DNA from 3 places in the Streptomyces sp. NPDC058001 genome. Region 3 is predicted to be linked to each of the others. Evidence: riboswitches for the same ligand, from Rfam matches in the RefSeq annotation. Region 3 holds a riboswitch; each other region holds the start of a gene.

Region 1 (9,971 bases), on a different contig from region 3:
GCACCTTCACGGGCGCTCCCGGCTCGCCGAGCAGGTCCTTCTCGACCAGCCCGAAGTGCTCGGCGAGCGACGCCCGCAGTCCCGGCAGCGCGTTGGCCCGGCCGCCCCACACCTGGGCGGCCCGCAGTACCGCCAGGACCAGGTTCACGCGCGGCTCACCGACCGGGCCGCCGCCGAGGATGTGCAGCCCGTCGCGGATCTGGACGTCCTTGATCTCGCACAGATAGCCGTCGATGTGCATCACGAACCCGTCGAAGTCGCCGTCGTCGGGCTGCTCGTCCACATGCAGGTCGTGATGGAGTTCGGCGGCCTTGACGAGGGTCCAGATCTGCGCGCGCACCGCCGGTGCCTTCGCCGGGTCGAGATCGCTCACCAGGGCGTACTCGTCGAGCAGTTGCTCCAGCTTCGCCAGATCGCCGTAGGTGTCCGCGCGGGCCATCGGCGGCACCAGATGGTCGACCACCGTGGCGTGCCCCCGGCGCTTGGCCTGGGTGCCCTCGCCCGGGTCGTTGACGATGAACGGGTAGATCAGCGGCAGTTCGCCGAGCACCGCGTCCGGCGCGCACCCCCGCGACAGGCCGAGGCCCTTGCCGGGCAGCCACTCCATGGTGCCGTGCTTGCCCATGTGCACGACCGCGTCCGCGCCGAAGCCGCCGTCCCGCTGGGCGTTCTCCAGCCAGCGGTACGCGGCCATGTAGTGATGCGACGGGGGCATGTCGGGGTCGTGGTAGATCGCGATCGGGTTCTCGCCGAAGCCGCGCGGCGGCTGGATCATCACCACCACGTTTCCGAAGCGCAGTGACGCGAGGACGATGTCGTCGCCGTCGACGTACAGCCCGCCCGGTGGCTCGCCCCAAGCCTCCACCATGCCGTCCCGTAGCTGAGGGTCGAGCGTGTCGAACCACGCGCGGTAGTCCGCGAGCGGCACGCGCGCGGGGGCCGCCGCCAACTGGTCCTCGGTCAGCCACTCCACATCGTGGCCGCCCGCCGCGATGAGCCGGTGGATCAACTCGTCGCCCTGGTCCGGATATCCCTCCACGCCGTACCCGGCGGCGCGCAGCGCGTCGAGGACACGGACGGCGGAGGCCGGCGTGTCGAGCCCCACGGCGTTGCCCACGCGTGAGTGCTTCGTCGGGTATGCCGTGAAGACGACCGCGATCCGCTTCTCGGCCTGCGGCTTGTGCCGAAGTCGCGCGTGGCGCACGGCGATTCCGGCGACCCGCCGGGCCCGCTCCGGATCGGCCCGGTACACCGGTACGTCGTCGGGGCCCTGTTCCTTGAACGAGAACGGCACCGTGATCAGCCGTCCGTCGAACTCCGGGATGGCCACCTGCATCGCCGCGTCCATCGGGGACAGCGCCGCGTCCGACGCCTGCCACGCGGCGCGCGACGAGGTCAGACACAGGCCCTGGAGCACGGGCAGGTCCAGGTCGGCGAGCGCGCCGATGTCCCACGCCTCCTCGTCGCCGCCCGCCGACGCGTCCGACGCGTGCGTGCCGCCCGCCGCGAGCACCGTCGCGATCAGCGCGTCGGCCCGCCCGAGCAGGTCGTACAGCGCGGGGTCCGCGCCGCGCAGCGAACCGCAGTACACCGGCAGGGCGTTGGCCCCGCGCTCCTCGATCGCCTCGCACAGGGTGTCCACGAACTCGGTGTTCCCGGACAGTTCGTGCGCCCGGTAGAACAGCACGCCCACCGTCGGGCGGCCCTCCACACGCGCGCGCGGCCCGCGTACGCCGTACGCGGGCATCACGCGCGGCTCCGCGCTGTGCCGTACGGAACCCTCGCCCGCCCCGCCACCGGGTCCGGCGCGCAGCACGTCCTGGAGCAGGAACCGGGACAGCTCCACGAGATTGCCGGGGCCGCCCTCCACGAGATACCGCAACGCCTCGGCGACCGCGCCCGCGTGCACCGTCGACTCGGCCATCAACTCCGCGTCCGGTACCGCCTCGCCGCCGAGCAGCACCGTCGGGATTCCGGACGCCCTGAGCGCCGCGAGCCCGTCCTCCCAGGCCCGCTTGCCGCCGAGCAGCCGGACCACGGCGATGTCGGCGCCCGCCACGAGCGCGGGCAGTTCGGCGGCCACGTCGACCCGGGTCGGGTTGCCGATCCGGTACGGCGCGCCGGAGGCACGGGCCGCCAGCAGGTCGGTGTCGGCGGTGGACAACAACAGCACGGTGCTCATGGCGCTCCCGGTGGAATGAAAGGCAGTCCCGACGGAGCGCCCGACTCGATGAGCCGCAGCAGCGCTTCCGTATCCGCGTGTTCCTCGATCAGATCGCCGAGCAGGTCCAACTGCTCCTCGCGCAGCGCCCCGAACGACGTGTCGGGCGACGGCACGAAGCGGCGGCCCGCGGTGGCCGCGATCTCGCGCAGGAAGGCGCGCCGGAAGCCGTCGGACTCCAGCGACCCGTGCCAGTGGGTGCCCCACACGGCGCCCGAGCGGCAGCCGTCCAGGGGGCGTCCCCGGTCGTCGGTCAGGAAGACGTCGCCGCCCCGCACGTCGGCCACGCCGTGATGGATCTCGTATCCCTCCACGCGCTCGCCCAGGGCCCGTCCGGACGGGCGGGTGAGGGTCTTCTCGCGGGCGAACCGGACCCGCACCGGCAGTAGCCCCAGGCCGTCCACGGCGCCCGCGCGTGACTCGACCTCGTCCTCGATGTGCTCGCCCAGGAGCTGGAATCCGCCGCAGATCCCCAGCACCGGACGCCCCTCGGCGGCCCTTCTCCCCAGCGCCCCCGCAAGCCCCCGTTCTCTCATCCACTCCAACGCCCGTACCGTGCCCCGGGTTCCAGGAACGATCACGAGATCCGCGTCGGCGAGTTCCTCCGGCCGGTCCACGAAACGCACCACGACGCCCGGCTCGGCGGCCAGCGCGTCGACATCGGTGAAGTTGGACATCAGGGGCACCGCGCACACGGCGATCCGCAGCACGTCGTCGCCGAGCGGGGGCGCGACCACGGACTCACGGACCGTGCCGCGCAGGGAGACCCGCAGTCCGTCCTCCTCGTCGATGCCCAGGCCGTGCCGGTAGGGGAGCACGCCGTACGTGGCACGCCCGGTGAGGCCCCGGAGCATCTCCAGGCCCGGTTCGAGGAGCGACACGTCACCGCGGAACTTGTTGACCAGGTACCCGGCCAGCAACTCCTGGTCCTCCGGCGCCAGCAGGGCCGTCGTACCGAAGAAGGACGCGAAGACGCCGCCTCGGTCGATGTCGCCGACCACCAGGACCGGCAGCCGGGCGGCCCGTGCGACGCCCATGTTCACGATGTCCGTGCGCCGCAGGTTGATCTCGGCGGGACTGCCCGCCCCTTCGCAGATCACGGCGTCATGGCTGCGCCGCAACTGCTCCAGGCAGTCCACGACGGTGTCGAGCAGGGCCTCTCGCCGACCACCGCGCAGCCCTTCCGTGCGGGGGAGCCCTTCTGCGCGGGGAAGTCCTTCCGTACCGGGTTGCCCATCCGCACCGGGCGGCCCCGCGAGATCCCCGGGCCCTCCCGGCCGGCCGAAGAAGCCGCGCGCGCTCAACTCGCCCACCGGCTTGCCGAGCAGCACGACCTGGCTGCTGCGGTCGCTGCCCGGTTTGAGCAGCACCGGGTTCATCAGCGCGGTCGGTTCGACCCGCGCTGCCTGTGCCTGCATCGCCTGGGCCCGGCCGATCTCGGCGCCCTCGCGCGTGACGAACGAATTCAGGGACATGTTCTGCCCCTTGAACGGCGCGACCTTGACCCCTTGCCGCGCCAGCCACCGGCAGATCCCGGCGGTCACGACACTCTTCCCGGCGTCGGAGGTGGTCCCGGCGACCAGCAGCCCCCCACCCCTGCGCGCGCCGCCGGCGCCTGTGCTCCCGCTCATGACCGTCCCCCCGCGCGCGTGCGTCTCGCCGCACGTGCCCACACCAGCCGTCCGGCCACGGCCACGCCGAGCGCGAGCCCGCCGACCCGCCGCGACAGCCGTACCGCCCGATCGATGTCCGACACCTCGACGGCGCGTCCCCCGCCGTTGAGCACGGGCCGGTGCTCGACCCGGCCCCCGTAGGAGAGGGTTCCCCCCAGCCGTACGCCCAGGGCGCCCGCGAACGACGCCTCCACGGGGCCGGCGTTGGGGCTCGGGTGCCGTCCCGCGTCGGCACGCCACGCGCGCGTGGCGCCGCCCGGGTCACCTCCGGCGAGCACCGCGAGCGCGGCCGTCAGGCGGGCACCCGGAGCGCCCACGACGTCGTCCAGTCGCGCCGACGCCCACCCGAACCGCCAGTGGCGGGGCGACTTGTGACCCACCATCGCGTCCAGCGTGTTGACGGCACGGAATCCGACCAGACCGGGCACGCCACCGACGGCGCCCCACACCAGCGCGCCCACGACGGCGTCGGAGGTGTTCTCGGCGACGGACTCCACGACGGCCCGCGCGATCCCGGGACCGTCCAGTGCCCGCGGGTCGCGCCCGCACAGATGGGGCAGCCGCTCCCGGGCTGCCTCGATGTCCCCGGCGGCCAGTGCCCCGCCGATCGCCCGTGCCTCCCGGCCCAGGGTCGTCCCGCCGAGCACCGACCAGGTGGCGGCGGCGGTCAGCGCGACCGACGCGGCCGGAGACGTCCGTACCGCACGGGACGCCAGCGCGGCGGCGCCCACCGCGCCACCGGCGCACACCGCCGTGTACAGGGCGCCCCACGCGCGATGGTCACGCCACAGGAACTGTTCGACGGCGCCGGCGGCCCGGCCGAACACGGCGACCGGATGACCTCGGCGGGGATCGCCGAGGATCAGATCGCCGAGCAGACCGGCGGTGGCGCCGTAAGCGAAGACTCGCTCGGCACGCATGGGTTCAGCCCGCCGAGACGCCTCGGGAGACGGGTACGGGGGGTGCGACCGGCATCAAGGGGTCGAGGGGGCCGAAGGGCAGGGGAGACGGGCAGCCCGGCATCGCGCTATGTCCTCACTCAGGGTCCGCGCCCTGGTTCGACGGACACGACGGCGAGAGTCTCCTGGCTCCCGGATCCGCGGCTCCCCCGGTCTTCCAGCCCTCGCGGGCCGTGACGTTCGGTGGGGGAGCGCTCCCCGGTAACAGTGGCGGGACCGCACCGGATTCGCACCGGTTTCCTCTCCTGCCGCCGTGATGGCCCCGGCAGTCCACCACGCCCCGCGAACACCCGTCAACTCACAGTTGACCTGCGAAGGGAGAGTGTGCGAAGCCCCACACGCGCGAGTGGGGTGCGGGACATCACACATGTCCCGCACCCCACATGGAGTAAGTCCTGCGTTGTTGTCGCTGTCAGGCGACGATCAGATAGATGCCGTATCCGACGGCCGCCGCGCACAGCGCGAAGCACGCGTACGCTGCGGCGACCGCCGTCGCGCCACCGCCGCGCGCGGGCGTCCCCTGAGGCGTGGTGGCGTCGGCCGCCGCGGCCTCACCGCCCGCCGCCGGGGCCGGACCGCGCTGCGAGAGTCCGACGATGCCGAGCGTGAACAGGCCCACCAGGGCCACCGTCACCACGAGGCTGACGCCGAACACGGAGCCGAGAGCTGCCCAGTCGATCTTCATGGCTGATGGTTCCTCACACCGTGGCGGCCCGCGGCGCGGGCTCAGCGGAAGGGCCGTTCCCGGCCGGGATGGTCGTCTTGAGTTCCTCGTCCGACGGTCCGTCGGCGCTCGCTTCGGCGGCCGGCTCCGGGGCGGCGTGGTCGCCCACCCGGGGCGGCGTCACGGTGGCGACGGTCGGGGTGACCAGGCCCGCGGGCTCACCGTCGACATCGTTGACGTTGTCGTGGGTGACCGGCTGGCGGCGGGACAGCGTCCAGATCACGGCCGAGCCGATGATCAGGAGCGCGCCGGTGACGACGACGCCCCAGGTGCCCTGCTTGGTGAGCAACTCGGCGCCCGCGCCGACCAGTCCGGCGGCCGGCAGGGTCAGGCCCCAGGCGACGAACATCCGGGTGGCGGTGGACCAGCGGACCACACCGCCCTTGCGGCCGAGTCCCGCGCCCATCACGGCGCCGGAGCAGGACTGGGTGGTGGAGAGCGAGAAGCCCAGGTGCGAGGAGGCCAGGATGACCGTCGCGGCGCTGGTCTGGGCGGCGAAACCCTGCGGCGGCGCGAGATCGGTGAGGCCCTTGCCCATGGTGCGGATGATGCGCCAGCCGCCGAGGTAGGTGCCGAGCGCGATGGCGACACCGGCGGAGGTGATGACCCAGACCGGCGGGTTGGAGCCCGGCACGAGGACACCGCCGGTGACCAGGGCGAGCGTGATGATGCCCATGGTCTTCTGCGCGTCGTTGGTGCCGTGCGCCAGCGAGACGAGGCCCGCCGACGCGATCTGTCCGGCGCGGTAGCCCTTGGCCGTCGCCCGCTCGTCGGCGCGGCGGCCGATGCGGTACGTCAGCCGGGTGGCGAGCATCGCCGCGAGACCGGCCACCAGGGGCGCGGCGATGGCGGGCAGCAGTACCTTGGTGACGACCGTCGAACCGTTCACGGACGACCAGCCGGCCGACATGACGGCCGCGCCGATCAGACCGCCGAACAGGGCGTGCGAGGAGCTGGACGGCAGCCCCACGAGCCAGGTCAGCAGATTCCAGAGGATGGCGCCGACGAGCGCCGCGAAGATCACTTCGGTCCGCATGCCCTCTTCGCTGATGATCCCGCCGGAGATCGTCTTGGCGACCTCCACGGAGAGGAAGGCACCGACGAGATTCAGCACGGCGGACATGGCCACCGCCGTCTTGGGCTTCAGAGCGCCGGTCGAGATGGTCGTCGCCATCGCGTTGGCTGTGTCGTGGAAACCGTTCGTGAAATCGAACACGAGAGCGGTGACGATCACGATCCCGAGGAGAAGCGTGATGTTTTCCATTTACCCAGGCTTCTGTTGGACGTCAGTGGCGGTTGGAACGTAGGCAACCTGAGTGAACGGAAGATGAACTCAATAGGGCGCTGTGGTGTCTCCGTCCGGTGTGACGGTATTCCGTGTACGCCCGCCCGTCGACCCGCGTACGCCCCGGCTTCCGGAACCCGACGCCCCGTGCCGCCCGAATGCCGGGTTCCGTGCCCTCCGCGCCCCGCCGGGACGGTCCGCGCTACCCCTGCGCGAACTTCCTCAACTGCGCCATCGACCCGTTGAAGAGATTCTGGTCACCCGGCAGGCTGCCCCTCCCGTTGTCGTACTGCCAGAAGGTCCAGTAGCCCCAGCCGGCGGGCAGGGTGCCGGGCGACGAGCTGTAGCGCGCCACCCAGAGCGCGTGGTCCGAGGCGAAGGCACGACTGGCACCGGTGCACTCGTTCCACCAGTTCGTCGTCGTGTAGATGACGGGCCGTCGGCCGGTGAGGCGGTCGACCTCGTCGCTGAAGGACCGGATCCACGCGACCATCCGGGACGCGCTGAGGCCGTAGCAATTCTTCGAGTTGTACGGGTTGTGCTCGATGTCGAGCGCCGGTGGCAGCGTCCAGCCGTCCGCGCGCCAGTCGCCGCCGTTGCGCACGAAGTACGCGGCCTGTGCCGAGCCGGACGACCGGTCGGGGAGCGCGAAGTGGTACGCCCCGCGCACCAGACCCGCGTCCCGCGCGCCGTCGTACTGCTGCCCGAAGTACGGGTTGCGATAACTCGTGGCCTCGGTCGCCTTGACGTAGACGAATCGCGCGCCCTTGTCGTGGGCCGCCGGCCAGTTCACGTTCTTCTGATGCGACGAGACGTCGTGCCCCTTGGGTTTGTCCGCCGCCGAGACCGGTACGCCCGCGAGGGCCGTGCCCCCGAAGGTGAGCGTCGCCAGGGACACCGCGAGCGCGCGGAGCCGGCGAAGGGTCGAAGTGCGGTCACACGCCATGAATCCCCCGGAGGTAGTGGAGAACGTGCATGCCTGCCCGAAGGGGACGTCACGGACGCGCGTGTCCCCGCAGATACGCCCGTTCGGCCCCCTGGCCCGGTACTTTTCCCGGCATGGCGCGTACGGCGGACGAAGCGGCGGACGAAGCGGTGAGCGATGCGGTGGCGCGGGCCTGGGGCGACCTCGTCGCGACGGCCCGCAGAACGGTGACCGAGGGCCTGGTCGTCGGCACCTCGGGCAATGTGTCGGTACGGGTCGGCGACACCGTCCTCGTGACGCCCAGCGGGGTGCCCTACGACCGGCTCACCCCCGGCGACGTGCTCGGCGTCGGACTCGACGGCGAACGGGTGCTCGGCGATCTCGTCCCGACCAGCGAACTGCCGATGCACCTCGCGATCTACCGCACGACCTCCGCGCGGGCCGTCGTCCACACCCACGCCGTGCACGCCACCGCCGTCTCGACCCTGGTCCCCGAACTGCCGCTGATCCACTACATGGCCGCGGCGCTCGGCGGCCCGGTCCGCGTCGCGCCGTACGCGCTGTACGGCTCGGACGACCTGGCCGCGCACCTGCTCACCGCCCTGGCCGACCGCACCGGCTGCCTCCTCCAGAACCACGGCACCCTCACCTACGGTGACTCACTCAGCCAGGCGTACGACCGCACGGCGCAACTGGAGTGGATGTGCGAGGTCTGGCTGAAGGCCGCGGCGGTTCCCCACCACACCCCGTCCCTCTTGACGGAAGTCGAGGTGGCGGAGGTGCGGGAGAAGCTGAGGGGCTACGGGCAGAAGGGCTAGTGCTCGGTCGGGCCGCACGCCGGTGTTCTCCTCCGCCACCGGAGTGGCATAGGGACCGAACCAGTCGGAAACTGGACAGGTGGGTCCAGCCAAAGCAACCGCAGCCACCGCGGCCCTCACGGCAGTGGGGGCGGCAGCCCTCGGCGGCGCCGCCATCGCCGTGGGCCGCTACGCCAGCGACGCGGCACTCAAGGCACCCCCCGGCCGCCCCCTCCCCACCGAGCCCCGCCTCACGGTGCACGCCACCCGTCCGGGCCGGGTCACCCTCACCCGCTCCCTCGCCTCCCTGCGTCCCGGCCGCTACGGCCTCTCGGGCGACGGCGTGCACGCCGTCGTGGGCCCGGTGGTCGCCGACGCGGCGGACACCGCGGACACTGTCGTACGCCGGCTCGAACGCGTCACACACGGCACCCTCGAACCCGGCGCGAAGGCATGGCTCACGCCGCAGGTGTACATCGGCGACCCGGGCAGCGCGCTCGGCCTCGACCACGCCGACGTCGACGTACCGGGCGAACTCGGCGGGCTGCCCGCCTGGTTCGTGCCCGGCTCCCGCGACACCTGGGTGATCACCGTGCACGGGCTCGGCACCACCCGCGAGCACCCGATGGTGCTGATGGACTTCCTGCACGGCCAGCGCTTCCCCGTACTCGACGTGGCCTACCGCGGCGACCTCGGCGCCCCGCCGCTGCCCGACGGCCTCGGGCACCTCGGCGCGACCGAGTGGCGTGACGTGGACGCCGCCATCCGGTACGCCGTGCGCTACGGCGCCGAGCGCGTCGTCCTGCACGGCTGGTCCATCGGCGCCGCGATGGCCCTGCGCGCCGCCGCGTACTCCCCGCTGAAGGACCGGGTCACCGGTCTGGTCCTGGACTCGCCGGTGCTCGACTGGGAGACCACGCTGCGCGCCCTCGCGTCCGCCCGGCGCACGCCCGGTCCCTTGCTCCCGCTCGCGGTCCGTGCCGCCGAGGGCCGCACGGGCCTGGTCGCCGGGCACGGGCGGCAGAACGGCGGACCGCTCCTGGACGGCGTCGCGCCCGAGGCCGTCACGGTGCCGACCCTGCTCGTGCACGGCCCCGGCGACACGGTCGCCCCCTGGCGGCTGTCCCGCCGCTTCGCCGCCCGCCGACCCGACCTGATCACCCTGCACGCCGTGCCGAACGCCCCGCACGGCGCCATGTGGAACGCCGACCCGGACACCTACGAGGAGGTCCTGCGCCGCTTCCTCACGCCCCTGATGTAGCGCCACGGGCCCCGGACCCGATCCTCCGTTTCCCCTCGGTGGAACCCGCCTCGATCCACGGCGGAGGGCATGGCGGTCTACCCGCGTGGCGTTCCGTTTGGGTTTTCGGACCGTCAACCGGAAGAC
Region 2 (9,971 bases), on a different contig from region 3:
CGACGTCGAGAACACATGGGTCTCACCGGGCCGCGGCACGACGTGCAGCTCGACACCCTTGTCCGGGACCTCACGGCCGCCGACGCGGACGACGAGGTCCTTCTGCTCGCCGTTCACCTCGGCGGTGCCGTAGACGTAGCCGTCGGCGCCGAGTTCCTCGACGACGTTCACGCGGACGGCGAGGCCGGCCGGGGCGTCGTCGGCCTCCTTGGTGAGGGCCTTGGCGGCGGCGCCGTTGTGCTCGACCACGTCGAAGTGCTCGGGGCGGATGCCGACCGTGACGGTGGTGTCACCCTTGTCGGCCGCGGCGGCGAGGGCCTCGCGGTTGACCGGCACGACCGAGTTGCCGAACTTCACGCCGCCGTCGGTGATCGGGACCTCGACCAGGTTCATCGCGGGGGAGCCGATGAAGCCGGCGACGAAGAGGTTGGCGGGCTTGTCGTACATGTTGCGCGGCGACTCGACCTGCTGGAGCAGCCCGTCCTTGAGTACGGCGACCCGGTCGCCCATGGTCAGGGCCTCGACCTGGTCGTGGGTGACGTACACGGTGGTGACGCCGAGGCGGCGCTGGAGCGACGCGATCTGCGTACGGGTCGAGACACGGAGCTTGGCGTCGAGGTTCGACAGCGGCTCGTCCATGAGGAACACCTGCGGCTCACGGACGATCGCGCGGCCCATCGCGACGCGCTGGCGCTGACCGCCGGAGAGCGCCTTCGGCTTGCGGCCGAGGTACTCGGTGAGGTCGAGGATCTTCGCGGCGTCCTCGACCTTCTGGCGGATCTCGGCCTTGTTGACGCCGGCGATCTTCAGGGCGAAGCCCATGTTGTCGGCGACGGTCATGTGCGGGTACAGCGCGTAGTTCTGGAACACCATCGCGATGTCCCGGTCCTTCGGCGGGAGGTGCGTGACGTCGCGCTCACCGATGCGGATGGCGCCGGCGTTGACGTCCTCCAGGCCGGCCAGCATGCGGAGCGAGGTCGACTTGCCGCAACCGGACGGGCCGACCAGGACGAGGAACTCGCCGTCCTCGATCTCGATTTCCAGGCCGTCGACGGCGGGCTTTTCGGAGCCCGGGTAGATCCGGGTCGCCTTGTCGAACGAGACAGTTGCCATGGCTGTGAAGCCCCCTTCACCGGCAGGAACGTGCCGGACGATCCGAGTAAAGAAGGTGAGCCACCGCGGGGTGTTCCGCAGTGGTGTAGTCCACCTGGGTGGACCGACTCTGGACGCTACCTGGCGTTCACCCGATCTGTCAGTAGCCGGGACCCTGTGAACTTCGACGTAATTCCCGTCGGGACCGCTCCCGGCTCTGGGTACACTGCTCGGGCAACGCCTCCTTAGCTCAGCTGGTCAGAGCGCCGCTCTTGTAAAGCGAAGGTCGTCGGTTCGAATCCGACAGGGGGCTCCAACTGCGTGGACAACTCGTGGGCAGGCCCGTGAGCTGGTGGTTTCGGCGACGGTTCGGCTGCCGAAGCCCCGCCGCAGGGGCGGTGATCCACAGTGACCGCGCCCAGAAAGTCCGATGTGGGCGTTTTTCGGGCTGTTGGTCTTGAGCAATGGGTGCGGCGAGGCTGTGCCCTGGTGGTCGCGTCTGTGGCCGCGTACGCCTCCTACATCCATCAGCGAGCCTTCGCCTTTCAGGGCGGGGCCGACGGCACCAGCGCCACGCTGTGGCCGCTGTCCGTCGACGGTCTGCTGCTGCTCGCGACGGTCGGCCTGCTGAAGCCCGCCCATCAGACCGGCCGCCGGACGCGGAGCATGGTCTGGATGGCGTTCTTGCTGGGCATCCAGCGGCGGCGGGCCGAGGGAGGTACGCCGACGGGTGCGGAACTCGACCGGGCGGCGGGCACCAATAACTACGGGCGCGGTCCTTGCTCGCTGGCGACGGACAGGTCGAATCCAGCCCTCCCGGAGCTAGTTGCGATGACCTCTCCGCCACGCCTTCAACGCCGTGGTCTGCCATTCGAGGAACGGCCATGGCCCTTCCATGCCCGTTGTCCCCTCGCCACCGGGAGTACCCCGTCCGGGCAGCTACGCGGGGTGGCACCGTGCAGTTGATGTCCGCCACCAGCGTCCTGAGCGGGCGGCGCGAGGCGTTCCGTGAAGGGGTGCGGAGTCAGACCAGAGTGTCCGTGCGGCCTACGCATGCGAGCGCGTACGCGGCGTCGAGCAGTTCGACCATGAGGTCGTGCTGACCGAACGTCCCTGAGATACCGAGGATATCGGGGGTGTCGTCGGTGATCCGTCCGATCAGGCTGGACAAGGTCGTGCCGAGCTGCATGTCGGCGAGGGAGACCTCCCCCCAGGGGTTCCAAGACAGCTGTCGCGCTGTCGTTGGGGTGGAGCGACGGGGCCACGAGTTGCCGCACTGGTCCGCGTGGCGACGCCAACACCAGCACCGGGCGACCGACGCACACCGCCACTGGAACAACGTCGCCTCCGCCGCGACGACGTGACGAGACCAGCGTGATCAAGAACCGCAACTGCTGTGTCCGTGCGGCTGGACGCCGCGTACGGGTCTGGCTGACAGCTTTCCCAGGATTCCGGACCGCTGATCGGTGTGGACTCGACGCGGCGGCCGCGTGGCGGGCACGGTCGTCGGCATGACAACTGCGAAACCCGTGGCCGCGACTGCTGAAGCACGCGGCCGACACGCTGTCCTGTACCGCTGGCCGAGTGCGCTCGGGCTGGCGGCCGCTGTCTTCCAGCTCGCCACCGGCGTTCAGCGGGAATCGGTGGCGATCGTGCTGTGCGTGGCCACGCTCTGCTACCTCGGCGCGGCGGCGTTGAACCGGCCGTGGATGGCCTGGGCCGGAGTCGCCGGCGGCTCTGCAGTGGTCGTCGTCAGCGAACTGGCCGGCCTGGTGTGGTGGGGCGGTGTCGGGATCGCGGCCCTGACGCTCGTTGTCGTCGGCCTGGTCACACGCGTGTCCCGCCCTGCTCTCACCGCGCAGACCGTCGCCCTGCTCGGGTACGGCTGCCTAGCGGTGGCCGCGCTCTTCCTTGCGCCACGGCTCGGACTGGCGCTGGCCGGGCTGGTGCTGGTGGCGCACGCCGCATGGGATCTGCTCCACTACCTGCGCAATGAGGTGGTGCCCAAGTCGTTGGCCGAGTTCTGCATGCTGCTGGACGTGCCGTTGGGGTTTGGCGCCGTTGTGGTGGCGGTGGCCTGACCGACCGGCTTGCTCACCTGGGAGGCCCGATAGTGCGAGGGCGTGACGCCGTACCGGGCCACGAAAGCCTGGCGCAGCGTCTCGGCGGACGTGAAGCCGCAGCGGGCGGCGATCCGAGCCAGGGACAGCCGGCTCGACGCGAGGAGACGCGCGGCGGCTTCGGTCCGCGCGAGACGCACATAGCGGGCCGGGGTCTGCCCCGTGTGGGCGAGGAAGAGACGGGTGAGGTGGCGTTCGCTCACGCCGACGCGGGTGGCGAGCGCGGTGATCCGCAGGTCGGCGTCCGGCGCGTTGCGTATCATCGCCGCCACCTCGCGTATCAGGTCGTTGGCTGGGGCCGGAGCGGCGACAAACATACTCATCTGTGCCTGGTTTCCCGGTCGTTGGAGGTATGTGACCAGGCCACGTGCCACTTGGCGGGCCAGCTCCCCGCCGTGGTCCTCCTCGATGAACGCCAACGCCAGGTCCAGCGCGCTGCTGACCCCGGCCGCCGTTGTCACGCGGCCGTCGCGGATGTAAATGGGCGCCGGGTCCACGCGGACCGCGGGATAGCTGGCGGCAAGCAGGTCGGCGAACAGCCAGTGCGTGGTGGCGCGACGACCGTCGAGCAGTCCGGCCGCGGCGAGTACCGAGGCGCCCGTGCACACCGACGCGACACGTCGGGCCACATGCGCCAGCCGGCGGACATGCGCGACCAGTCCGCTGTTCGCAGCGGCCGCCTCGTGCCCCTCACCGCCCGACACGACGACCGTGTCCACCGGTCCGCGAAGCCGCTCAAGGGCGCCTTGCGCCTGCAGTGTCAGTCCGGACTGGCAGCCGATCGGCCGACCTGCCGGTGTCACCACACGCACCCGATAGGCCGGCGTGGCTCCAGCTCGGTTCGCATAGTCGAACGCCGTGGTCAGGCAGGCGATGTCGAGCAGCTCTGCGCCGGGATAGCCGACGACGACCACGGCTGTGTGCTCGTCCATGCGATGACCGTACTGCGACCGACCAAGCCGCGACCACGGAGTCGGGAGATGTTGCTGCGGCTGGTTGACCACCGCGGTCGGATGATCACCGAACCGTAAGATCACGAACTACAGCTGCCGTGACTGTAAAGCCCAGAAGTTCAGGCCCGGTGCCGAATGCCGTCCGCAGCGCCGCTACGCAGTCCTGCCGTGGCCACCCCGGGATTGCGGACTCCCACCCGCGGTACGTGCGCTCGGAGACCTCGAAACGACCGTCACCCGGGGCTGCGCGGCCGGCGCGGCTTACTTCCGCGGCGCCTTTCCCCTGGGTCAGCCATCCCCGTTCAAGCCCGGCCGCCCGTATCCGCTCATTGATCATCACGCCGCCTTCCCCGGTATGCGAAGAGTCCACAGCTAGTAGCGACGGGGATGGGATCACCCATCAGCTACGCACGCCTACTCACCGAACGCCTACACATGGAACGGCACCGTCGTGATCACGATTTTCGGGACCGGGCGCAGGGACCGGCGCAGGCGGGTGGCGGTGCGGCTGTGGAGGAGTTGGTGGCGGCGGTGGCGGGTGACGAGTTCCGGGAGGATCACCGTGAGGGTGAGGTCGGGGTGCTGGCGGTGCAGGGCCTCGATGTAGTGGACGAGGGGGGCGACGGTCGCCCGGTAGGGGGAGACCACGATCTCCAGGGGGAGGTGGTCGCCCCACAACGTCCAGTACGCGCGCACCCGTTCGGCCTCCTCGGGCGTGAGGCTGATGTGGAGGGCGAGTACCGGTTGCCGGAGTGACGCCGCGTAGGCGAGGGCGCGCATGCCCGCCAGGTCGAGGGTCGCGAGGGCGACGACCGACAGGTTCCGGATCTCCTCGGGCGACTCCTCGTTCTCACCGTTGTCCCCCTTGTCTCCCTTGTCCCCGCCCTTCTCGGTTCCCTCCGGAGGCTCGTCATGGCGCACCGGTACGCAAGGCGGGCCCTCCGCGCCGGGTGCCGGCAGTTCCACCGTGTGCGGGCGCAGCCGCAACGCCTCCCGGACCGTCGCGTAATGGTGGCGGATCCGCAGCGTCACCAGCAGGAAGAGGCCGACGGCGACGATCGCCACCCACGCGCCCGAGGTGAACTTGCTGATACCCGCGGTGATGAACACCACGGCCGACAGGAGACCCCCCACCGCGTTGAAGCACATGCTCTTGCGCCAGTGCCGGTCCCGCAGCCGCCACCAGTGCACGACCATCCCGGCCTGCGAGAGCGTGAAGGCGAGGAAGACGCCGACCGCGTACAGCGGGATCAGCGCCCCCGTCTGCCCGTTGAACGCCACGAAGACCAGGGCGGCGGCCAGCGACAGGACGATGATGCCGTTGCTGTAGGCGAGGCGGTCGCCCAGGCGCATGAAGGTCCGGGGCGCGTAGTCGTCCCGCGCCAGGAGGGACAGTACGCGCGGGAAGTCGTTGTACGCCGTGTTCGCGGCGAGGAGCAGCACGGCCGCGGTGGCCGCCTGCACGAAGACGTACATCCAGCCGGATCCGAAGCTGAGGTGCGCCAGTTGGGAGAGGATCGTCTCCTTGCCGCTGGGCACCACACCGGTGAGATGGATGACGACGATGATCCCGGCGAACATCGCGATGAGCAGCCCGACCATCCAGGTCAGCGTCGTACGGGCCTGCCGCCACTCGACGGGCTTGAACGCCGGTACCGCGTTGGAGATCGCCTCGATACCGGTCATCGCGGTGGCGCCGGACGAGAAGGCCCGCATGATCAGGAACAGCGTCGCGCCCTCGGTGGCTGTGACCGCCGGGGTCGGCTGCGGCCGGAAGTCAGTCCCCGCCGAGTCGACGAGCCCGGCCACGATGAGCGCGAACATCGCGACGATGAACGCGTACGTCGGCGCGGCGAACAGCGCGCCCGCCTGCCGGATACCGCGCAGATTGCCCGCGAGCAGAACGACGATCACGACGACGCCGATGAGCACCGTGTCCGAGGCCAGCGAGGGAATCGCCGAGGTGATGGCCGCCACGCCCGAGGCGATCGACACCGCGACGGTCAGCACGTAGTCGGTCATCAGACCCGCCGCGGCGACCAGACCGGCCACCGGGCCCAGATTGTCGCCGGCCACGATGTACGAGCCACCGCCGTGCGGGTACGCGCGGATCGTCTGCCGGTACGACAGGCCGACCGCCAGCATCAGGAACACGATCGCGGCGGAGATCGGGAACGAGTACGCGAGCCCCGCCGTGCCCGCGAGCACGAGGACCGCGAGCATCGCCTCGGGACCGTACGCGACCGACGACAGCGCGTCGGCGGACAGCACGGGCAGCGCGACGAGCTTGCGCATCCGCTCGGACACCAGGGCGGAACTCTTCAGCGGTGTACCGAGGAGGATCCGCCGGCTCCACGCCCCGGCGCGCCCCAGCCGCCCGGCGGGCGGCTCCTCCTCCTCGTCGATCTGCTCGCCCGGCATACGCGCCCCCAAGGGCGTCAGGGCCACCAGACGTCCGAACCGGGCGGGTTGGAGCTGCGCCCGCGGCGGGAACTTCCCCAGGTCGGGGTCCACGGGCAGCGCGCGACGCCATGTCTCGGGCGGCGCGGACACCTCACCCCACTCGCGGCCCACCTGGCGCAGGGCGCGTTGCTGTTCCTCGTCCAGTTCCAGCAGTCGCGCGGCGGGTCCGGGCGGCCCCGCCGACGCCGCGTCCCGACCTCCGGATGTTTCGGTCACGAGCGGCAGTGTGGTCGATCAAGGTCACGCGGGCGTCCTGACATGCCGTAGGCCGGACCGGGAGCCGGGAGCCGGGAGCCGGGAGCCGGGAGCCGGGAGCCGGGAGCCGGGAGCCATGGCCGGATGACGGGGCGTGTGCGCCGGGTGCGATGATGCTCGGCGACAAGGCGACGGCGGACGAGGAAGCCGGTGTGAATCCGGCGCGGTCCCGCCACTGTGATCGGCGAGCGAGTCCCATACGAGGCCACTGCCCGGAAACGGGTGGGAAGGCCGGGACGAGCCTCGACCCGAGAGCCAGGAGACTCACGCGGTCGCCACCTCGATGAACCCAGGGCGGATTTCCCTGGAGGAGGGTGGTTCGGCATGCCTGCTAGGCAACCCGGGGACGGGACCGCCGACAGACCGATCGCCGCGAAACCGATCGCCGCGAAACCGCCGGGGCCATTGGTGCCCGTGCCCGTGCCAGTGCCCCTGCTTGTGCCCGTGCCGTGTGGCCCGCCCTTCGTCCAGGGACGCGCGATGACCGCCGGAACCCCCCTCCGCCCTGAGAGGAACCGTCCCATGACGACGGGCATACGCTCGCTCTCCCTGCCCCGGCGCCTGCGCCTGCCGCTCCCCCTGCTCCTGGCCTCGGTCCTGCTGGCATCCGGCTGCGGCGGAAGCGCCGGGGAGAAATCCGGCGACGCGGAGGGACCGGCCGTGAAGGGCTTCCCGGTCACCGTCTCCAACTGCGGTGTGAAGACGACGTACGAGCGACCGCCCCGGCGCGCGGTCTCGCTGAACCAGCACGCGACCGAGGTGATGCTCGCCCTCGGTCTGGAGAAGTCGGTGATCGGTACGGGCTATCTCGACGACGCGGTCCTCCCCGCGTACCGACCCGCGTACGACAAGATCAAGGTGCTCGCCAAGGAGTACCCGTCCTACGAGGCGCTGCTCGCCGCCGAACCCGACTTCGTGTACGGCGGTTTCGCGTCCACCTTCGACGAGAAGGAGGGGCGCAGCCGGGACACGTTCACCAAGGCGGGGATCAACACCCGGCTGAATGGGGAGAGTTGTGCGTCCGGGGCCGTGACGATGTCCATGGTGGACAAGGAGATCCGGGATGTCGCCAAGGTTTTCGGCGTCCCGGAGCGGGCCGAGCGGCAGGTGAAGGCGCTGCACACCACGCTGGACGGAGTCGACGGCCGCCTCGACGGCGTGGATCCGGTCAAGCTCTTCGTGTACGACAGCGGCGACAAGACCGCCTTCACCGCGGGCGGTACGGGCATCGGCAACGCCATGATCGAGCGGGCCGGCGCGACGAACCTCTTCGCCGACGTCGACAAGGCGTTCGGTGATGTGTCGTTCGAGCAGGTGGCCGATCGGGCGCCGGACGTCATCCTCATCTATGACTACGGTGACCAGACCGTCGAGCAGAAGAAGAAGTTCCTGCTCACCAACCCGGCGTTGCGGGATGTGCCCGCGATCAAGAACGAGCGGTTCGCGGTGCTGCCCCTGTCGTCCACCGTGCTGGGCGTACGGGTACCCGCGGCGGTGGAGTCGCTGGCCCGGCAACTCCATCCGGAACGCTTCCGGTGACCGGAGCGAGCGAGACGACCGGAGTGGGGGAGACGACCGGGGCGGCCGGGACGACCGAGGTGCCGGTACCCATACCCGTACCGGCTTCGGCACCCACGTACCGCCGTCGTCGGATTCCCTACCCCCTGGTCCTGGCCGGGCTCGGTGCCCTCGTGCTGGTCGCGGCGACCTTCGGTATCGCGGCCGGTTCGATCGGCATTCCGGCGGGGGACGTCTGGGGCATCCTGCTCCACCAGGTCCATCCCGGTCTGGTCGAACCGACCTGGTCGGCGGCGCGCGAGACCATCGTCACGGATGTCCGGCTGCCCCGCGTGCTGCTCTGCGCGGTGGTCGGGGCGGGTCTTTCGGTGGCCGGTATGGCGTTGCAGGCGCTGGTCCGCAATCCGCTCGCCGACCCGATGCTGCTTGGCGTGTCCTCCGGCGCGAGCGTCGGCGCGGTTCTCGTCCTGGTCTTCAACCTGACGCTGTTCGGTGCGTTCTCGCTGCCGATCGCCGCCTTCTGCGGTGCGCTGGCGGCGCTGATCGCGGTGTACTTCCTCGCCCGTTCCGGCGGCCGGATGACCACCGTACGGCTTGTGTTGGCGGGCGTGGCCATGGCCGAGGTGCTGTCGGCGGTGGCCAGCTTCCTCATCGTCACCTCGAACGATCCGCACAAGACGCAGTCGGCGCTCCGCTGGATGCTCGGCGGGGTGGCCGGCACCACCTGGACGATGGTGTGGATTCCGGCGGGCGCGGTGCTGCTCGGCACCGCCGTACTGCTGGGTGTCTGCCGCCCGTTGAATCTGCTGCTCGCGGGGGAGGAGGCGGCCACGGCGCTGGGCCTGGACGTGCACCGCTTCCGGGCCGCGCTGTTCACGCTGGTCGCGCTGATGATCGGCACGATCGTCGCGGTCAGCGGCCAGATCGGTTTCGTCGGCCTGATCATGCCGCATGTCGTACGGCTCCTGGTGGGCGCCGACCATCGCCGTGCGCTGCCGGCCGCCGCACTGCTGGGCGCCGCGTTCCTGATCGCCGCCGATCTGGCCGCGCGCACGCTGATGAGGCCCGAGGAGATTCCCGTAGGCATTCTCACGGCGCTGGTCGGCGGCCCGTTCTTCCTCTGGCTGATGCGCGGGAGGTCGGTATGACGGACTCACTCGAACCCGGCACGCTGGACATCGACGCCGTCTCGGTGGTCGTCGACGGCCGGCCCCTCGTCCACGAGGTGTCCTTGGCGGTGGCTCCGGGCGAGGTGGTCGGTCTGGTCGGTCCGAACGGCGCCGGCAAATCCACCCTCCTGCGGACGGTGTACCGCGCGCTGCGCCCCACGTACGGGCGGGTCCTCGTGGACGGCGCCGATGTCTGGCGGACGCCCGGCAAACGCCTGGCCCGGCGACTGGCCGCCGTACCGCAGGACCACGCGGGCGACTTCGAACTCACCGTGTACGAGGTGGTCGCCATGGGCCGTACCCCGCACAAACGCCCCTTCGAGGGCGACGACTCCGACGACCGCGCCCTCGTCACGGCCGCGCTGACGGAACTCGACGCCGCCCACCTCGCGGACGCGCCC
Region 3 (9,971 bases):
TACAGCTCCTTGGGGATGGTCGTGCTGGCCGCGTAGAGGTTGATCGCGACGAAGGGTATGGACTGCCAGACGATCAGGAGCGTCACCACGGAGAAGGTGGAGAACTGGGTGGCGAGCCAGTTGTGGTCGGCCATCGAGTGCCAGCCGAGCTTGTCCAGGACCCAGTTGATGACGCCGAAGCGCTGGGCGAACAGCCACTGGTAGACGGTGGTCGCCGCGATGACGGGCATCGCCCAGGCGAGTACGAGCCCCAGCAGGAGCCACAGTCGCATGCGCCGGCCGAGCCGGGCGAGCAGCAGTCCGATGAGGGTGCCGAGCACCATGATCAGGACGACGTTGGCGCCGGTGAAGACGATCGACCGGCCGACGACCTTCCAGAAGTCGCTGCCGCCGAGGACTTCCTTGTAGTTGTCGATCCCGTTCCACTCGGTGAGGTGGAGGATCAACTGCCGCGGGTTGAGGTTTTGGAACGACAGGATGCCGTTCTTCACCAGCGGCCAGCCCAGGAGCACCGCGGTGGCGAGCAGCGCGGGCAGCAGGAGCAGATACGGGGCGGATTTACCGCCCGCTCTTCTCCCCCGGCTCACCACATCGCGGGGCGGGGGCGCCCCGGTCTTCTGGACGTCGGACGCCCGCGCCGCGTCCGTGCGTTCGGTCTGCACTGACATGCTCGCCATCTCTTCCGTGGCCGTACGGTAGGACGCACCGGCGCCGGGGGACGGCGGCGAACCGTCCCCCGGCGCGTGGTGATCAGCTTGTCTGGGCGAGGCGCTTGTTGATCTCGGCCTCGACGTCCTTGGCCGCGTCGGCCGGCGACTTACCGTTGAGCACGGCGGTCATGTAGCTCTTGATCGGGTTCGGGTTGTTCTCCACCGCGGCCCACTCGGGGATCAGCGGGGTGGTGCCACCGCCGGCCGCGGCGGGAGCGGCGGCCTCGGCCGCGCCGTTGCCCGCGAGGTTGGACTGGAGCGACTCCTTGTTCGGGATGACGCCGTTCTCCTTGGCGAGCGCGCCCTCGAACTTGTCGGACAGCGCCAGCTTCAGGAACTCCTTGGCCAGGTCCTGCTTCTTGCTGCCCGCGGCGACCGCGAAGTTCGAGCCACCGAGGAACACGCCCTCGGGCTTGTCGGCGGTCTCACCCGGGATGGTGAAGTAGCCGATGTCCTTCTCGATCTTCTTGTTGGCGGCGATCGCCGTGCCGGCCTCCCAGCCCATGCCGATGAAGGCACCGACATTGTCCTTGGCGAAGACCTCGGCCTGCTGCGGGGTGGCCTCGTCCTTGTCCTTGGGGGCCTTGGAGTACGACTGGTACTTCTTGTAGATCTCCATGGCCGCGCCCACCTTGGGGTCGGCGAGGTTGGAGACGTACTTGTCGCCTTCCTTCTTCACGAGGTCGGCGCCCTGGCCGATGGTGATGCCGTCGAAGAAGTACCAGTTCTGGCCGGGCAGGTAGATCGGCTCGTTCTTGGTCTTCTTGCCGATGGTGTCGAGCGCCTTGTAGAACTCGTCACGCGTCTTCGGGGTGTCCTTCAGACCGGCGTCGGCCCAGACCTTCTTGTTGTAGATGACGACGCGGTTCGCGAAGTACCACGGGGCGGCGTACTGCTTGCCGTCGAAGACCGAGGACTTGTTGAGCGCCTCGGTCCAGTCGGTGCCGATCTCCGCCTTGAGGTCGGTCAGATCGGCGAGACCGCCGGTCGCGGCGTACGCGGGGGTCTGCGTGTTGCCGACCTCGATGACGTCCGGCGGGGTCGACTCGGAGAGCGCCGTGGTGATCTTCTGCTGGATGCCGTCCCACTTCTGGGTCTCGAACTTCAGCGTCGCGCCGGTCTTCTTCTCGAACTCGGCGGTGAGGTCCTTGGTCCAGTTGGGCGGCGTGGAACCGTCCATGGCCCAGACGGTCAGGGTCTGGCCCTTGAAGCCGTCCGCCCCGGCCTTCTTGTCCTTGGTGTCACCGCTGTCGTCCCCACCGCACGCCGCGATCGAGAACAACATTCCCGCGACGCCGATGGCCGCAATGAGCTTGCGCTTCACGTCACCCTCCTCAGGATGCCTGCATCCCCCCACCCACAGCGACGCTTACGACGAGAAACTGCCCGTGGGACTGGGACCTGGTCTTTAATGGTGTAGACCAGTACCCGGAGCTTGGCCTAGACCTTTAGGGGTGTCAAGGGTGTATAAGAAGGGCTGTCACGTCCGTTATCGGACCGACACCTGAGGGCGCGAGGCTCCCTCAGTTCGCGCCGTGCCACGATGTGAGCCGCGACAGACGGAGGAGCCGGTGACGGCAGCAGCACAGGAGCCGGGAAGGCGGACGATGGCCGGCGAGACGACCGAGGTGGGCACGTCCGCGACGGCGGACGCGGCGACAGCGGGCCGCACCGCGCGCGTACCCAAGTACTACCGGCTCAAGCGGCATTTGCTCGACATGACCGAAACTCTGCCCCCGGGCACACCTGTACCACCCGAGCGCACCCTCGCCGCCGAATTCGACACTTCGCGTACGACGGTCCGTCAGGCGCTTCAGGAACTGGTCGTCGAGGGCCGGCTCGAACGCATCCAGGGCAAGGGCACCTTCGTTGCCAAGCCGAAGGTGTCCCAGGCACTCCAACTCACCTCGTACACCGAGGACATGAGGGCCCAGGGCCTGGAGCCGACCTCGCAACTCCTGGACATCGGGTACATCACGGCCGACGACACCCTGGCCGGGCTGCTCGACATCTCGGCGGGCGGGCGGGTGCTGCGGATCGAGCGGCTGCGCCTGGCCAGCGGGGAGCCGATGGCGATCGAGACCACCCATCTCTCGGCGAAGCGCTTCCCCGCGCTGCGCCGCTCGCTGGTCAAGTACACCTCGCTCTACACGGCCCTCGCCGAGGTGTACGACGTGCATCTCGCGGAGGCCGAGGAGACCATCGAGACCTCGCTCGCGACCCCGCGCGAGGCGGGTCTGCTCGGTACGGACGTGGGGCTGCCGATGCTGATGCTGTCGCGGCACTCGCTGGACGGCGAGGACCGCCCGGTGGAGTGGGTGCGGTCGGTGTACCGCGGCGACCGGTACAAGTTCGTGGCCCGACTGAAGCGGCCCACGGACTGACCGACCGACTGACCGACCCGATGACCGGCTGACCGGCTGACCGGCTGACCGGCTGACCGGAGGGTGTCCGCCAACCGGCCTTTCGCCACGGCCGGTTCGGTGCGCGGTGTGGCGCGGGTCCTCTTCCTGTCCTACGGTCCTTCCGTCTCATCTTGGACGGGAGGACCCCCACCGTGCGTAGCACTTCTCCCCGGACCGTCGTCGTCTGGATACTCGTCGCCCTGGTCGGTGCCACCGGCTGGGCCGTCCTCGCCCTCTCCCGGGGCGAGGACGTGTCGGCGGCCTGGATGGTGGCGGCGGCACTCGGCTCGTACGCCATCGCCTACCGCTTCTACGCGAAGTTCATCGCGCGCCGCGTTCTGAAGGTCGACCGAACCCGGGCGACGCCCGCCGAACGGCTCGACAACGGCATCGACTTCCACCCCACCGACCGGCGCGTCCTGCTCGGTCATCACTTCGCCGCCATCGCGGGCGCGGGACCACTGGTCGGACCCGTACTCGCCGCACAGATGGGGTACTTGCCCGGCACCATCTGGATCGTCGCGGGGGTGATCTTCGCGGGAGCCGTGCAGGACATGGTCGTCCTGTTCTGCTCGACCCGGCGCGACGGGCGTTCCCTGGGCCAGATGGCCCGTGAGGAGATCGGCCCGTTCGGCGGCGCCGCCGCGCTGCTCGCCGCCTTCGCCATCATGATCATCCTGCTCGGGGTACTGGCCCTGGTGATCGTGAACGCGCTCGCCGAGTCGCCCTGGGGCACCTTCTCCATCGCGATGACCGTACCGATCGCCCTGCTGATGGGCTTCTATCTGCGGGTGCTGCGCCCCGGCCGGGTCAGCGAGGTCTCGCTGATCGGTATCGCGCTGCTGCTCCTGGCGCTCGTCGCGGGCCGCTGGGTCGCCGAGTCGTCCTGGGCCGAGGCGTTCACACTGGCCCCGTCCACGCTGGTGATCTGCCTGGTGGTGTACGGGTTCGTCGCCTCGGTACTGCCCGTGTGGATGCTGCTGGCGCCGCGCGACTACCTCTCCACCTTCATGAAGATCGGCACGATCGCGCTGCTCGCGCTCGGTGTGGTCTTCTCGCTGCCGACGCTGAAGATGGACGCGGTCACGGAGTTCGCCTCGCGCGGTGACGGCCCGGTCTTCGCGGGCTCGCTGTTCCCGTTCGTCTTCATCACCATCGCCTGCGGCGCCCTGTCGGGCTTCCACGCGCTGATCTCCTCGGGCACCACACCGAAGATGATCCAGAAGGAGTCCCAGATCCGGATGATCGGATACGGGTCGATGCTGATGGAGTCATCGGTGGCCGTGATGGCCCTGATCGCGGCCTGCATCATCGACCCCGGGCTGTACTTCGCGATGAACGCGCCGGCCGGGGTCATCGGCGACTCGGTGCAGTCCGCGTCGCAGGCGGTCGCCGGGTTCGGCTACACGATCTCGCCGGAGGACCTGGCCGCCGCCGCCAAGGCCGTCGAGGAAGAGTCGCTGCTGTCCCGCACCGGCGGTGCCCCGACGCTCGCGGTCGGCGTCTCGGAGATCTTCTCGAAGGTGACCGGGGACGGACTGCGGGCGTTCTGGTACCACTTCGCGATCATGTTCGAGGCGCTCTTCATCCTGACCGCCCTGGACGCCGGTACGCGCGTGGGCCGCTTCATGCTCCAGGACATGCTCGGCAATGTGTACAAGCCGTTCCGCAACATAAGCTGGAAGCCGGGGCTCGTCCTGACCAGCGCGATCGTGGTGGCGCTGTGGGGCTACTTCCTCTGGGTCGGCGTGCACGAGCCGCTGGGCGGGATCAACCAGCTCTTCCCGGTCTTCGGTATCGCCAACCAGCTCCTCGCGGCCGTCGCGCTCGCCGTCTGCACGACCCTCCTGGTGAAGTCCGGTCGGCTCAAGTGGGCCTGGGTGACCGGGGTTCCGCTGATCTGGGACGCGACGGTGACGCTCACCGCGAGCTGGCAGAAGGTGTTCTCCAGCGATCCGCGGGTGGGCTTCTTCCAGCAGCGCGCGAACTACCAGGACGGCATCGACGCGGGCAAGGTCCTGCCGCCCGCCAAGACCATGGACGACATGCACACGGTGGTCACCAACTCCACCGTGGACGGCGTCCTCACGGCCGCCCTCGCGCTGCTCATCGTGATCGTGATCGCCGACGCGGCATGGGTCTGCGTCCGGCACATCCGTAACCCTGAGGCGAGCCGGCTCAGCGAGACACCGTACGTCGAGTCCAAGCTGGTCGCCCCGGACGGCCTGTTCGCCACTCCCCAGGAGAAGTTGGAGCTGGCGGCGGAAGCGGAGCGGGTGCCGTGATGCTGGTGCGCGGAGTGCGGGTACTGCGCTGGATGCGGTGGTACGTACGGGAGTTGACGGACGAGTCAGCGTACGACCGGTATGTCGCACACGTACGGAAAGACCATCCGGACGCGCCCGCGCCGTCCCGGCGAACCTTCGAACGGGAGCGGACGGACCGTCAGGAGGCGGACCCCCGACAGGGGTTCCGCTGCTGCTGACCGCACCCCGGCGGCGCGTGGGAAGTCGTCACCCGGTACCCGGTGGCGCGGGCATGTCGTACAAGCGCTGTGCGACGCGCCGCGCCACCAGGGCCGCCCAGCGCTTCGCCTTCTCCTCGCCGGTGGCCTCGCCGACGCCGAGCAGCACCGTGCCGACCCGGGCCCACACCGTGTACCGGGGCCCGGTGCCGTCGGTGCCCAGGGTCTCCTCGCGGACCAGGATCGCCTCGTCGCCCAGTCCGCCCAGCCGCCGCACCTCGTGCCGCACGGGCGTGGCGGCCCCGTTCGAGTCGGCGTCGTACGCCGCGCAGTACGCGTACAGGTCGTACTGGAGCCGCAGATAGCGTCCGGCGTCCCGCACGGGCATCGAGATCAGCCGCTGGATCACCAGCGCATCGGGCGCCGCACCCGGCTCCCCCGCGTCCTCGGGCCGCGCCCAGGCGACGGCCGCGTCACGCGCGCTGCTCCCCCGGTACTCCGGCAACTCCTCGCGGTACGCGGTGATCCGGGGCCCGGGGTGCTGCTGGGCGCACTCCGACCAGACGCCGGGCCGGTATGCGGGGTTCGCGTCGAACCAGCCCTCGCGGGGGCCGTCGTCGTACGCCTTCAGGCCCCGGGCGAACTCCGCTCGCGGGACGAGCGCGCCGGCCAACTCCGTGTCCGTGAAGACGCGTTCCGGGTCGGCGGAAGCGTCCGCTCCGGGGGCGGTGCCGGCAGCCGCGCCGGGCGTCGTCCGTGCCGCCCCGGCGCCTCCCACGGGCCGCTCGCCGCCCCCGCAGGCCGCCGCCGTCATGGACAGTGCGAGCGCCGCCACAAGGGCCGCCACGGGCCGTCTCCGTGCCCCCACAGGCCCTCCCCACGCCGTCAGTTCCTGGCCTCCGGGACTCTATCCGACACAACATGTGGGGGTGCTTCCCGGACCCGGCACAAGATGTATGCTCATGCTCGCTGTCGCCGCAGGGGAATCCGGTGCAAGTCCGGAACTGTCCCGCAACGGTGTACTGGTCCGCATTCGCGCACCCGTGAGTCCGATGACCTGCCGACGGCGTACCCGGTCCGACCGGTCCGGGTACCGACATGACGTCCGGGCCCCGAGGAATGGGTCGGTGGACGCGGCGCGCCGCCGCACGCGGCCACGTCCGCGTGCCCCGCTCCCCCGTCCGAGGCCCAGAGCCGAGCGAGGGAGAGCTTCACGTGACCATCGCGCCAGCCGATCCGGCCTCAGTGACCGTTCCGGTGAATGCGACTGTTCCGGCGGACGACGGTCCCGGTGCCGCGCTGCTGCGCACCCTGACCGCCCTGACGGCCGACCTTCCCGGCGCCGACCCGGGACGCGTCGCCGCCGCCGCGCTCCGGGGACGCTCCGCCCGCGCGGACCGTGCCGAACTGCGGGAGCTGGCGACCGAGTCGGCCGCCGGTCTCATCTCCGAGGACCCGGTCTACTCCCGGCTCGCCGCCCGGCTGCTCACCATCGGCATCGCCGAGGAAGCCGCGTCGCAGGGCGTGCGCTCCTTCTCGGACTCGGTCGCGACCGGTCACCGCGAGGGCCTGATCGCGGACCGCACGGCCGCGTTCGTCACCCTGCACGCGAAGCGTCTCGACGCGCTGATCGACGTCCACGCGGACGACCGCTTCGGCTACTTCGGGCTGCGCACCCTGCACAGCCGCTATCTGCTGCGGCACCCGATCACCCGGAAGGTGGTCGAGACCCCGCAGCACTTCATGCTGCGCGTCGCGTCCGGACTCGCCGAGGACGACAGCGCCCGCGCGGTGGACGAGGTCGCCGCGCTCTACGGTCTGATGAGCCGCCTCGACTACCTTCCCTCCTCCCCCACGCTCTTCAACTCCGGTACCCGCCACCCGCAGATGTCGTCCTGCTATCTCCTGGACTCCCCCCTGGACGAGCTGGACTCCATCTACGACCGCTACCACCAGGTGGCCCGCCTGTCGAAGCACGCGGGCGGTATCGGCCTCTCCTACTCCCGGGTGCGCGCCCGGGGTTCGCTGATCCGCGGCACCAACGGCCACTCCAACGGCATCGTCCCGTTCCTGAAAACCCTCGACGCCTCCGTGGCCGCCGTGAACCAGGGCGGCCGGCGCAAGGGCGCGGCGGCGGTCTACCTGGAGACCTGGCACTCCGACATCGAGGAGTTCCTCGAACTGCGGGACAACACCGGCGAGGACGCCCGGCGCACCCACAATCTCAACCTCGCGCACTGGATCCCCGACGAGTTCATGCGCCGGGTCGCCGCCGACGCCCCCTGGTCGCTGTTCTCGCCGGCCGACGTGCCCGAACTGGTCGACCTGTGGGGCGACGCGTTCGACACCGCGTACAAAGCCGCCGAAGCCGCGGGCCTGGCGAGGAAGACGATCCCCGCGCGGGACCTGTACGGCCGGATGATGCGCACCCTCGCGCAGACCGGCAACGGCTGGATGACCTTCAAGGACGCCGCCAACCGCACCGCGAACCAGACCGCCGAGCCCGGCCACACCGTGCACTCCTCGAATCTGTGCACGGAGATCCTTGAGGTCACCGACGACGGCGAGACGGCCGTCTGCAACCTCGGCTCGGTCAACCTGGGCGCGTTCGTCACGCCGGGCTCCGGCGACGGCATCGACTGGGAGCGCCTGGACGACGCGGTACGGACCGCCGTGACCTTCCTGGACCGGGTCGTGGACATCAACTACTACCCGACCGAGCAGGCCGGCCGTTCCAACGCCAAGTGGCGCCCGGTGGGCCTCGGCGCGATGGGCCTCCAGGACGTCTTCTTCCGCCTGCGGCTGCCCTTCGACTCGGCCGCCGCCCGCGCCCTGTCCACCCGGATCGCCGAGCGGATCATGCTCGCCGCGTACGAGGCGTCGGCGGACCTCGCCGAGCGGAGCGGCCCCCTCCCTGCCTGGGAGAAGACACGCACCGCGCGCGGGGTGCTGCACCCCGACCACTACGGTGCCGAACTGACCTGGCCCGAGCGCTGGACGGCCCTGCGGGAACGTATCGCCACGACCGGGATGCGTAATTCACTGCTCCTCGCCATCGCGCCGACCGCGACCATCGCGTCCATCGCCGGGGTGTACGAGTGCATTGAGCCGCAGGTCTCCAACCTCTTCAAGCGCGAGACGCTGAGCGGGGAGTTCCTCCAGGTCAACGCCTATCTGGTGGAGGACCTGAAGCGGCTCGGGGTGTGGGACGCGCGCACCCGTGAGGCGCTGCGCGACGCCAGCGGCTCGGTCCAGGGCTTCGCGTGGATCCCCGCCGACGTCAGGGAGCTGTACCGCACGGCGTGGGAGATCCCGCAGCGCGGCCTCATCGACATGGCGGCGGACCGCACCCCGTTCCTCGACCAGTCGCAGTCCCTGAACCTGTTCCTTCAGACGCCGACCATCGGGAAGCTCAGCTCGATGTACGCGTACGCGTGGCAGCGGGGGCTGAAGACGACGTACTACCTGCGGTCGCGCCCGGCGACCCGGATCGCCCGCGCCGCCCAGGCCACCGCCCCCATCCCCGTACAGCAGCCGGCGCCCGACGCGGACGCGGTCGCCTGCTCCCTGGAGAACCCCGAGTCCTGCGAGGCATGCCAGTAATGACCACCGCTTCTGAACCCGCCGCCGAGAAGAACCTGCTGGACCCGGGGTTCGAGCTGACGCTCCGGCCCATGCGGTACCCGGACTTCTACGAGCGCTACCGGGACGCGATCAAGAACACCTGGACCGTCGAGGAGGTCGACCTCCACTCGGACGTCGCCGACCTCGCGAAGCTGTCGCCCGGTGAGCAGCACATGATCGGACGCCTGGTCGCCTTCTTCGCGACGGGCGACTCGATCGTGGCGAACAACCTGGTGCTCACGCTGTACAAGCACATCAACTCCCCCGAGGCGCGGCTGTACCTGAGCCGGCAGTTGTTCGAGGAGGCCGTGCACGTCCAGTTCTATCTGACGCTCCTGGACACCTATCTGCCCGACCCGGACGACCGGACGGCGGCCTTCGCGGCGGTCGAGAACATCCCGTCGATCCGTGAGAAGGCCGAGTTCTGCTTCAAGTGGATGGACTCGGTCGAGAAGCTGGACCAGCTGGAGTCCCGCTCCGACCGGCGCCGGTTCCTGCTCAACCTGATCTGCTTCGCGGCCTGCATCGAGGGCCTGTTCTTCTACGGGGCCTTCGCGTACGTCTACTGGTTCCGCTCGCGCGGGCTGCTGCACGGTCTGGCGACGGGCACCAACTGGGTGTTCCGTGACGAGACGATGCACATGTCGTTCGCGTTCGAGGTGGTCGACACCGTACGCAAGGAGGAGCCGGACCTCTTCGACGACCGGCTCCAGGAGCAGGTCACCGCGATGCTCAAGGAGGCGGTCGAGGCCGAGTTGCAGTTCGGCC

What was found. A riboswitch is a leader RNA that binds a small molecule or an ion and turns the genes downstream of it on or off. The one in region 3 is predicted to bind cobalamin.
Region 1: linked by a shared signal. The riboswitch ahead of ACFVT5_RS23070 (cobalamin biosynthesis protein) and the one ahead of ACFVT5_RS31165 (ribonucleoside-diphosphate reductase subunit alpha) in region 3 are both predicted to bind cobalamin.
Region 2: linked by a shared signal. The riboswitch ahead of ACFVT5_RS12125 (ABC transporter substrate-binding protein) and the one ahead of ACFVT5_RS31165 (ribonucleoside-diphosphate reductase subunit alpha) in region 3 are both predicted to bind cobalamin.

Annotation. Positions count from the first base shown of each region.
Region 1 covers NZ_JBHVQT010000009.1:66,457-76,427, reverse strand. The annotation lists gene cobN (cobaltochelatase subunit CobN) at 1-2,182, opposite strand, end outside; gene ACFVT5_RS23075 (cobyric acid synthase) at 2,179-3,852, opposite strand; gene ACFVT5_RS23070 (cobalamin biosynthesis protein) at 3,849-4,814, opposite strand; cobalamin riboswitch at 4,972-5,097, opposite strand; gene ACFVT5_RS23065 (hypothetical protein) at 5,266-5,538, opposite strand; gene ACFVT5_RS23060 (anion permease) at 5,552-6,841, opposite strand; gene ACFVT5_RS23055 (lysozyme) at 7,065-7,808, opposite strand; gene ACFVT5_RS23050 (class II aldolase/adducin family protein) at 7,922-8,605, shown strand; gene ACFVT5_RS23045 (alpha/beta hydrolase family protein) at 8,685-9,845, shown strand.
Region 2 covers NZ_JBHVQT010000004.1:518,148-528,118, reverse strand. The annotation lists gene ACFVT5_RS12160 (ABC transporter ATP-binding protein) at 1-1,113, opposite strand, end outside; tRNA gene ACFVT5_RS12155 (tRNA-Thr) at 1,332-1,408, shown strand; gene ACFVT5_RS12150 (DUF2637 domain-containing protein) at 1,582-2,058, shown strand; gene ACFVT5_RS12145 (hypothetical protein) at 2,117-2,281, opposite strand; gene ACFVT5_RS12140 (hypothetical protein) at 2,604-3,173, shown strand; gene ACFVT5_RS12135 (GlxA family transcriptional regulator) at 3,074-4,144, opposite strand; gene ACFVT5_RS12130 (APC family permease) at 4,595-6,844, opposite strand; cobalamin riboswitch at 7,022-7,149, shown strand; gene ACFVT5_RS12125 (ABC transporter substrate-binding protein) at 7,406-8,422, shown strand; gene ACFVT5_RS12120 (FecCD family ABC transporter permease) at 8,482-9,549, shown strand; gene ACFVT5_RS12115 (ABC transporter ATP-binding protein) at 9,546-9,971, shown strand, end outside.
Region 3 covers NZ_JBHVQT010000013.1:235,497-245,467, forward strand. The annotation lists gene ACFVT5_RS31135 (carbohydrate ABC transporter permease) at 1-668, opposite strand, end outside; gene ACFVT5_RS31140 (extracellular solute-binding protein) at 751-2,034, opposite strand; gene ACFVT5_RS31145 (GntR family transcriptional regulator) at 2,318-3,094, shown strand; gene ACFVT5_RS31150 (carbon starvation CstA family protein) at 3,268-5,400, shown strand; gene ACFVT5_RS31155 (YbdD/YjiX family protein) at 5,400-5,600, shown strand; gene ACFVT5_RS31160 (hypothetical protein) at 5,629-6,426, opposite strand; cobalamin riboswitch at 6,490-6,659, shown strand; gene ACFVT5_RS31165 (ribonucleoside-diphosphate reductase subunit alpha) at 6,795-9,182, shown strand; gene ACFVT5_RS31170 (ribonucleotide-diphosphate reductase subunit beta) at 9,182-9,971, shown strand, end outside.